Regions from separate parts of the Pseudomonas sp. rhizo66 genome, predicted to be linked through region 3. Evidence: riboswitches for the same ligand, from Rfam matches in the RefSeq annotation. Region 3 holds a riboswitch; each other region holds the start of a gene.
The links. Region 3 has a riboswitch for cobalamin ahead of cobO (cob(I)yrinic acid a,c-diamide adenosyltransferase). Riboswitches for the same ligand answer to the same signal wherever they lie in the genome.

Region 1: linked by a shared signal. The riboswitch ahead of cobW (cobalamin biosynthesis protein CobW) and the one ahead of cobO (cob(I)yrinic acid a,c-diamide adenosyltransferase) in region 3 are both predicted to bind cobalamin.
Region 2: linked by a shared signal. The riboswitch ahead of QZR14_RS19420 (TonB-dependent receptor plug domain-containing protein) and the one ahead of cobO (cob(I)yrinic acid a,c-diamide adenosyltransferase) in region 3 are both predicted to bind cobalamin.

The regions. Positions count from the first base shown of each region.
Region 1 covers NZ_JAUJWZ010000001.1:84,125-87,396, reverse strand. The annotation lists gene cobN (cobaltochelatase subunit CobN) at 1-1,053, opposite strand, end outside; gene cobW (cobalamin biosynthesis protein CobW) at 1,057-2,127, opposite strand; cobalamin riboswitch at 2,227-2,438, opposite strand; gene QZR14_RS00290 (2OG-Fe dioxygenase family protein) at 2,789-3,272, shown strand, end outside.
Region 2 covers NZ_JAUJWZ010000016.1:130,372-133,643, reverse strand. The annotation lists gene QZR14_RS19430 (zinc-binding alcohol dehydrogenase family protein) at 1-375, opposite strand, end outside; gene QZR14_RS19425 (LysR family transcriptional regulator) at 486-1,379, shown strand; cobalamin riboswitch at 1,427-1,632, shown strand; gene QZR14_RS19420 (TonB-dependent receptor plug domain-containing protein) at 1,724-3,272, shown strand, end outside.
Region 3 covers NZ_JAUJWZ010000027.1:34,181-37,452, reverse strand. The annotation lists gene bluB (5,6-dimethylbenzimidazole synthase) at 1-187, opposite strand, end outside; gene QZR14_RS25645 (cobyrinate a,c-diamide synthase) at 184-1,584, opposite strand; gene cobO (cob(I)yrinic acid a,c-diamide adenosyltransferase) at 1,581-2,192, opposite strand; cobalamin riboswitch at 2,274-2,499, opposite strand; gene QZR14_RS25635 (hypothetical protein) at 2,663-3,247, shown strand.

The DNA.
Region 1 (3,272 bases), on a different contig from region 3:
CGCGCGGTAGCAGACCACATCGGACTGACTGCGCTCGCTGCGCCAGGCCAGGTCCTTGAAACTGATCGGCCGACTGATGATGCGCCCGTCGAGTTCCGGCAAGGCAATGTGCATGGCCAGATCCCGTGGCCCTAGGCCTTGCTCGCTGTCGCGCCAGCCGGGCTCGTTGTCCTGCGCGCAGATTGCCTGAATCACCGGGATGTTGCGGCGAAACGGCCGCAAGTGCGGCGCTTCAGGACTGGACTGGGCAAACCCGGTGGTGTTGAGAATCACCCCGGCCTCGACCTCGTCCAGCCAGTCCTCGACCACCGCCAGGCAGCCGGGCTCTTTCAAACTGGCCACCGCAATCGGCAGCGGATTCAGCCCCGCCGCCTGCAAGCGCTGGCAGAACACATCGATAAACGCAGTGTTCGCCGCTTGCAGATGCGAGCGGTAAAACAACACCGCCGCGACCGGGTGCTCGGGCAGCCATTCGGCTTGCCAGTCACTCAGTGCGGCGGTGGTTTTGTTCGGGTGGTAAATCGCCGTGCGCGGCAGGGTTTGCGGTTCTTCCCAAGCATAATCGCGAGCCAGCCAGCGGTTGGCCAGACAGCGGAAGAAATCCAGCGCATTGCCCAGGCCACCCTGACGCAAGAACTGCCAGAGGCGATCACGATCCACGGCGTTGACGGTGCTCAAGTCACTGAGTTCCGGATCAGGACGGTCATCGCCCGGCACCAGAATCAGCTGCACACCACGCTCAGACAGTTCGACCAGACGCTCGACGCCGTAACGCCAGTAAGCGATGCCGCCGTGCAACGAAATCAGAATGACCTTGGCATGACGCAGCACTTCGTCGACGTACAGATCGACCGAAGCGTGATTCTGCACCTGCATCGGGTTGGCCAGACGCAGGCTCGGGTAATCCTCGGGCAATTGCTGCGCGGCCTCGGCGAGCAGCGCCAGACTGGAGTCGCCGCTGCACAGGATCACCAGCTCGGCGGGGGTTTGGCCAAGGTCGGCAATGTTGTCATCCGAGACGAAACCGCCGGGCTGGGTCCTGAGCAGGTGCATGGCTTAAACGCTGAGCGCGGCGCGCAGTTGCGCTTCGAGTCGGGCGGCGTCGAGTTCCTGGCCGATCAGCACCAGACGCGTGACGCGCGCTTCATCGGCGCCCCACTGACGGTCGAAATGCTTGTCGAAACGCGTGCCCACGCCCTGGATCAGCAGACGCATTGGTTTGTTCGGGATGGCCGCGAAACCTTTGACACGCAGGATACCGTGCTGAACCACCAGTTGCGTCAGGGCGTCGAGCAGCAGGCTTTCGTCGGCTTGCGGCAGTTCGATGGAGATCGAATCGAAAGCGTCGTGATCGTGGTCATCGTGGTCGTCATCACCGTCGTGGTGATGATCGTGATGGCTGTGACGGCTGTCGATGTGTTCCTCGGACCCGGCGCCGAGGCCGATCAGCACGTCCAGCGGCAGACGACCGTTGCTGGCTTCGATGATTTTCACTGCTGGCGGCAGCTCTTCGGCGACTTCGGCGCGGACACGAGCGAGGTCTTGCGCGCTGGTCTGGTCGGCTTTGTTGAGGATCACCAGGTCGGCGCTGGCCAGTTGGTCGGCGAACAATTCGTGCAGCGGCGATTCGTGATCGAGGTTCGGGTCGAGTTTGCGCTGGGCATCGACCTGATCCGGGAACGCGGCGAAGGTGCCAGCAGCGACGGCCGGGCTGTCGACCACGGTGATCACCGCGTCAACGGTGCAGGCGCTACGGATTTCCGGCCACTGGAAGGCTTGCACCAGCGGTTTTGGCAGGGCCAGGCCCGAGGTTTCGATGAGGATGTGGTCGAGGTCGCCACGACGGGCAACCAGTTCGCGCATCACCGGGAAGAACTCTTCCTGAACGGTGCAGCACAGGCAGCCGTTGGCCAACTCGTAAACGCGGCCGGTGGCTTCTTCTTCGGTGCAACCGATGGTGCATTGCTTGAGGATTTCACCGTCAATGCCCAACTCGCCGAACTCGTTGACGATCACCGCGATGCGACGGCCCTGCGCGTTGTCGAGCATGTGCCGCAGCAGCGTGGTCTTGCCCGAGCCAAGGAAGCCGGTGACGATGGTGACGGGGAGTTTGGCCAGTGTTTTCATCGGTATGCCCTTTGGCAAGCGGCGGGCATACGGGACGAGTACCGGCAACGCGCGTGCGCGCCGGAAGCATTCGCCACCGGATCACCCCGCCCGGTTGTAGTGAGAATCTGTGACGAGGCAGGTCTCCTGGCTGACGGCGTTCAGGCGCTGGGCCTGGCGTTGGCTGCGCCTTCCCGCTGGCTCATCGATTGAGCTGGCAGTGGCATGGCAGCGAACATCACCGTTCACAGTTGCGGGGGCAGCCGCGGCATTGACCGCGTTCCCTTCTTAGCTCCGGCATACGCCGGAGAACCTCGAATGCGCAAGGCTACGCATGCACGGCAGGCGGGTCAACGCCTGGATCATTGTGGTTATAAGGGCACCAACTTTTTCATCTAATGATCGCGAACACTTCTCACTTAAAAAGTAGTTGTAAGTTATGTCTTACATGCCCTATCCGTTACATAAGAAAACTACCACCGCGTTAAACCCTGAAATAGAGCGGCCGCGTGCATTCGATTACATATCTTTACAAAAACCAAATTGATAAATCAATACAAGATATGAACGATGAGTTCGCACAAGGACTATGAGTCTCTCAAGAAAGGATTTCTTGCATGGCTGATTATTATCAGTATTTGATCCTGCCTGTTTCTTTCCTGCACCCATGGGTATCCACAACATGAGTGCCGGTAACGCGTTACGGCTTGCAAGTGATGCCGGACTAAAGGAACTTTCCGAACTACTGCGCAATTGCCACTATGCGCACAGCGCCCATTATCCAGCATTGGATGTAGCACTGCTGGGACGCGAAGCATGCCGGGCATTCAATGCAACCTGGGAGCATTTGCATACCGACGCGTATCTCAGCGCAGAGAACGGTCTTCGCGAACGACGCATCTGCAAGTTCCAGTATCGCCAACGGGAACGCCAGTGGACGGCGCTGCAAGACTGCCACTTTTTTCAAGCCGAGACCGACAACCCGCTGTTGGGCGGGGTGCAGCGCACCTACACCCGCTGCGAGGCGACGTTCATTGACTCCCCGGTTCTGCAGACACTGCTGGCCGCCGACCTGGCACTGATGGACATGGCGCTGGGCCCGCGCGACTGGCTCGTGACCTGCCATCAGTTCCGTATCCTCTGCGATCAAGGCAATGCTGGCCAGG
Region 2 (3,272 bases), on a different contig from region 3:
CGGCAATGCCGCCGCATCCGCTGCAGTTAATGAACGCGGTTTGTGCCCGACGATTCGCTCGTCCACCAGGTGAAATTCGCTATAACTGCCGGTGCGGGCAAGGGAGCCTGCGTAGAACACTTCGTCGCCAGGCTGAAACAGCGTCACTTCAGCGCCGACCTCGCGGACGATGCCGGCGGCATCCCAGCCGAGGATTTTCGGTTCTTTGGTGAAAGTGCCGGCGCGCACTTTGGTATCGACCGGATTGACCGACACGGCTTGAACCTCTACGAGCAAATCCCTTGGGCCGGGAGTCGGCACCGGGAGGTCGATGTCCTGCAACGACTGCGGATCCTCAATGGGCAAGGCGTGTTGTGTGAAGGTGATGGCTTTCATGGAAACTCGCTGTCTGAAGAGCTGATGTGCTCGCTTGTCGCCATCTTCGACTTCCCAAGCACAAAGAAAAACCAGCAGAATGCGCCAACACTTTCACTGCAGGAGTGAAAATGATCCGCATTGATGATCTTGGTTTGTTCACCCGCAGCGCCGCGCTGGGCAGCTTCACCGCTGCCGCCCTTGAGGCGGATTTATTGCCCGGTCAGGTTGCCGCGGCGATCAAGCGACTGGAGCGTGAGCTGGACGTGCGCCTGTTTGCGCGCACCACCCGCAGCCTGCGATTAACCGCCGAGGGCGAGCAATACTTGCCCACCGCCCACTCGGTGCTGGAGGCGCTCAAGCAAGGCAAGGAAAACCTGCGCGGTGAAACCGCCACGTTGCGTGGCGTGCTGCAAGTGACGGCGCCGTCGGATCTGGGGCGCAACATTTTGCTGCCGTGGCTCACGCTGTTTCGCCGCCAGCACCCGGAGCTGACCTTGCGATTTTCCCTGTCGGACCAGATGGCCGACTTGTTTCGTGACCCGGTAGACGTGGCGATTCGATACGGCTCGAATGAAGATGCCAACTACGTGGCGCTGCCGCTGGCACCGTGGAACCGGCGAGTGCTGGTCGCCGCACCGGAATACGTGGAGCGCCACGGATACCCGCAAACGCCGGTCGATCTGCACAACCACCCTTGCCTGCTCTACCAGCAAGGTGGCCGGATCTACGACAAGTGGAGCCTTGGCAGTGAAACGATCCAGGTCTCGGGACCGCTGTTCAGCGACGACGCCGACATCGTGCGCCGCTGGGCGTTGAGCGGCGAAGGCATCGCCAACAAATCCTGGCTGGACGTGAGTGCAGACGTGATCGCAGGACGACTGGTCGTGCTGCTGAAGGATTTTCCCGGCAATGCCTCACCGTTGAGCCTGGTGTGCCCGCATCGCAAGCAGATCACCCCGGCGGTGTCTCAGCTTTATACGTGGTTGAGTGGCCAGTTTGTCGCTCTGGAACGCATTCAATAGACTTCCTCCGTTGGTTGACACATTGACGAGACGCTCGTCGAATGTTCAGATGCCGGCCAGTTTCAGGTGTCCCATGCCGCCGTGCATGGGGTGAAACGGGAAACCGGTACGTTCTTTTCGAACAAGTCCGGTGCTGCCCCCGCAACGGTATGCGCGTGATGCTTTCAATACACCACTGTGGCCACACAGCCATGGGAAGGTGAAAGCCTCGATACGCGCGAGCCCGGAGACCGGCCTGGAAAGTGTTTGGCAAAATCCTGCGGTGGGCGGGCATGGGCCGGTATTGGCTGTGCGCGATGCCTTCTCTTGCATGCTCTTCTGCGAAGATCCTTTTCGAGAAGACAATGATTCGACCTTTCTACACCTCGGCTCCAACGTTCTTGTGCGGCTGCCTGTTCAGCCCTGTGCTGCTGGCCGACGACGCGCCACTGCAACTCAATCAGCAAATCGTTTCTGCACCGTCGGTGGAGTCCACCACCGTCGCCGACATGGCCAGATTCGGCAGCAAGGTCGAGATCGTCAGCCGCGAGCAGATCGAACGCGCCGGCCCCAGCGCCGATGTCAGCCGCGTGATGCAGATGTTCATTCCCGGCTTGTATGTCGCGCCGAAAAACGGCCCGTTCGACTACGGCACCTATTCGCTGCTCGGCGGGCGCAACGACGACACGCTGATCCTGCTCGACGGCGTGCGCCTGAACAATCGCCTGTATGGCGGCCTCTATCTGGACACCCTGCCGGCCAACGCCATCGAGCGCATCGAAGTGCTCAAGGGTGGCCAGAGCCTGTTGTTCGGCACCCAGGCCGTGTCCGGCGTGATCAATATCGTCACCCGCAGCCCGCAGTCGCGCAAAGCCTCCGGCGAGGTGAATCTAGGCGTCGACAGCTTTGGCGGCACCACCGAAGACGCCCGCGTCGAGAATATCTTCACTAACGGCTTTGGCGATCTCGGTCTGCTGGCGTACGTCAGCCACAACGTCTCCGACGGTTACCAGCCGTACCGCAACCGCGACCTGAAGAACGTCAGCGAGAAAAAACGCGCCTACGAAGTCACCACGTTCGGCGGCAAGGCAATTCAGTCGTTCGAGGATGATTCGCGACTGGAACTGTTCTACCAGTACGCCGACGCCAACCTCGACTTCGCCCGCCCGCTGGACAATCACCAGACCAACAACGACCGCGTGCAGCAGATCGCCACAGCGACCTTCGAACAAACCCTCAATGAACGCCTGAGCTACTTCGTCAAAGGCCATATCAACGACTGGGACACACGTTATACCCGCGTCAACAACGTCAATGGCAGCGGCACCAGGGTCATTAATCACAACGACTATTGGGGCTTCACCGACTGGGGTGTGCAGGCCGAAGGCAAGGCTCAATTGCCCGGCGGCCATGTGCTGGTGTTCGGCACCGACAATCAATGGTTCAAGGGTCAGGACGATGTGTTGATCATCGACAACGACAAGGCCGAAGCCCACGCGTTCTACACGCAACTGCGGCCGCAAATCGACGCCCTGCCCGACTGGCACCCGAGCATCGGCGTACGTCACGAAGCCATGAGCGGCGGCGACGGCGCCACGGTCGGCATGCTCACTTCGCTGTATGACCTCAACGACAACTGGTCGGTGCGCGGCCAATACGGTAGCGCCTACAAACTGCCGAACGCCGAGCAACTGTTCGTCAACGAGCCGGGCGACGAGATCGGCAATCGCAACCTGAAGCCGGAAAAAAGCCGCAACGCTGAACTCGGTGTCGACTACAAAGGCCTCTTGCTGGACCGTGAATTCAGCGCCAGCGTGACCCTGTTCAAACGCAAGATCGATGACCTGATTACCCTTGACGACATTCACTGGGTCAACGGTGAAGGCCTGGTGCGCATGCGTGGTTTCGAGGCCG
Region 3 (3,272 bases):
CGCTGATGCGGATGAAACGCCATGGCTGCATCAGGCCGACGCTTGGCGCTTGGTGGGCAGCTTCGAGCAGACGGCGCAGCAGTTGCGGCTCGACGGTGCCACCGGTGAAGTGGCGCATGTCGCGACGTTCGGCGATGGCTTTATAGACGGCTTGGCGCTCGGCTTCGGAGAATGCGTTGTCGGTCATGGCCCCATCGCTGGCAAGCCAGCTCCCACAGTGGGCGGTGTAATGCCTGACGAAATGCAATTCCCTGTGGGAGCTGGCTTGCCAGCGATGACGGCCTCAAGGACTGGCGCAAACAAGGCAGCGACAGCCACAGGATTCGACGGGAAATAGAAGTGCACATAAGAAGCCGTCATCCGCCCCTCACGATAAACCGCCTCGGCACCCCGCCCACCATTTGGGCTCAAGCCACGGGCAATCGGCGTCAGCTCAGTGGTGGTCAGCGAATGGTGATAAGTGTGCCCGCGCAACGAACCTTCCGGCAGATCGACCGCTTGCAGCGCTAACGCCGCCAAACGCTTCTGCATCACCGCATCGCCCTTCAGCAGCCCGACCAGTTCGGCGCGAGTGCCCTCAACGTCAGTCAAAGAATCGAGCAGATACAACATGCCGCCACACTCGGCGAGCAACGGTTTGCCCGCCGCGTGGTGCGCGCGAATCGCCTCAAGCATCGCGGTGTTTTGCGCCAGTGCAGCGTGGTGCAATTCCGGATAACCACCGGGCAGATACAGACTGTCCGCCTCCGGCAATTGCGTGTCGCGGATCGGCGAGAAGAAACTCAACTCGGCGCCCATCGCGCGCAACAGATCGAGGCTCGCGCCGTAGGTGAAGGCAAACGCCTCATCGCGGGCGACGGCAATTCGCACATTCTGCAGCAGCGGCTCGACAGCGATGATGTCCGGCGCGGCGAACTCCACGGCCGGTGGCAGCGCTACCTCGCAACTGCTGGCCAATGCATCGGCGGCGGCGTCGAGACGCACATCCAGATCATTCAATTCGCTGGCCTGCACCAGGCCGAGATGACGACTCGGCAGCTCGATGCCCGTCTCACGGGACAACGCGCCATACCAACGCAAACCTTCGGTGAGGCTGCCTTCGAGCAACTGCGCATGACGCAAGGTGCCGACACGATTGGCCAGCACGCCGGCAAACGGCAGATCCGGCTGATACTTCGCCAGTCCCAGCGCCAACGCACCAAAGGTCTGCGCCATCGCCGTCCCATCAATCACGCCAAGCACCGGCACACCAAAATGCCGCGCCAGATCAGCGCTGGACGGCGTGCCATCGAACAGGCCCATCACGCCTTCGATCAGAATCAGGTCCGCCTCGGCGGCGGCTTCCCACAACAGACGGCGACTTTCCTGCTCGCCGACCATCCACATGTCCAGTTGATACACCGGCGCACCGCTGGCGCGCTCAAGAATCATCGGATCGAGAAAGTCCGGCCCGCATTTGAACACGCGCACCTTGCGCCCCTGATTGCGATGCAAACGGGCGAGCGCGGCGGTGACGGTGGTCTTGCCCTGACCGGAGGCCGGCGCGGCGATGAGGACCGCCGGGCAGTGACGTGGTTGATTCAAAGTTCGACGCCTTTCTGCGCTTTGATGCCGGCCTGGAAGGCGTGCTTGAGCATGCCCATTTCGGTGACTGTGTCGCCCATCTCGATCATTTCCGGCTTGGCCCCACGACCGGTGACAACAACGTGCTGCATCGGCGGACGCGCCTGCAAATCGCTGAGCACCTGATCGAGATCGAGATAACCGTGCTTGAGGGCGATGTTCAATTCGTCGAGCACCACCAGACCGATCGACGGATCGCGCAGCAATTCGCGGGAGACGGCCCACGCGGCTTCGGCGGCAGCAATGTCACGCTGGCGATCCTGGGTTTCCCAAGTGAAGCCCTCGCCCATCACGTGAAAACGCACTTGCTCGGGGAAGCGGCGGAAGAACAACTCTTCGCCAGTGCTGTTGCGCCCCTTGATGAACTGCACCACGCCGCACTGCATACCGTGGCCCATGGCGCGCGCAAGCATGCCGAACGCCGAGCTGCTTTTGCCTTTGCCGTTGCCGGTCAGCACCAGCACCAGGCCGCACTCGTCGGGCGAGTTGGCAATGCGTTCGTCGATCACGGCTTTTTTGCGCTGCATACGCGCCAGATGGCGCTCGTCGCGCTCGGGGGAATCAGTCATGGGGGAGCTCTCCGTTGAGGCTGGATAACGGCGGGCAGGCACAAGAATAGACGGCAAAAAGCCTGGCATCGCCCACCGTGATGCCGCTGGATGAATCAGGCCGGTCTCCGGGCTCATGAGTGGCGTATGCCGGACCGCGCGCCTTCCCGCTGTTGAGCAGTGGCATTCGACGCAGTTTTCACTCATTTACCGTTGCGGGGGCAGCGCCGGGATCGTGGTGGTTCTTCGCATGAAGACAACCCTCACCGGCTTCCCTGTTTCACTCTGTCGACACCGGTCACAGAGCACCTGAAACAAGCCGCGAAGGTTAGAGGGTTGGGGGTGGAGCGTCAATTAAAGAGGCCGCCACAGGGCGAATAACTGCCGTCGATCAATTATCTGACGCCAATCTTGTGCCACACTGATACAAATGACATCAAAGAGCCATGCTTTTCTCGAAAAGCCCACGACAACAATAAAGGATGATGACGATGCAAGGCATGATCATCAGCAACCCGCGCCTGGAATTCCTGCGCCCGGTGCTCGAACGCTGGTTTGACTGTATCGACCGCTACAACGCCGTGCGCGGCGACAGCGACACCCCTTACTGGCACGACGAGAAAGCCAATCTCGGATTGCTCTCGGCCGCAGCCTGGATGGCCGAGCTGGTCACGTTGAACGACACTGCCACGCGCAAGCAGAACGAAGAAGGCGAACGCAATGCCCGCGCCGACCTGTTTATCGCCGGCGCCGAAGATCGCGCCTTCATTCAGGCCACGCAACGCTGGCCACGGGTCACGAATCTCAATCTGACCCAAGCGCTGCTGGACATCACCAACGACGCCAAACGCATCAGCTACGCCAGCGACCTCAAGCTCGGCTGCCTGTTTGTCGCGCCGCAGAAAGCCCAGCACAGCGCCAGCCCCGAAGAGCTGCAAGACATGGTCGACGACCTGCAAAAGGAACACACCTGCGCCGTCGCCTGGTATTTCCCCTATGCCTACCGCAAATTACGCAGCGAAGCCGGCAACTATCACCCGGGCATCGCCGTGTTGTTCAAGGAAGCCCGCGGCTGAGCAGTTGAACCATCGGGCTTGCGCC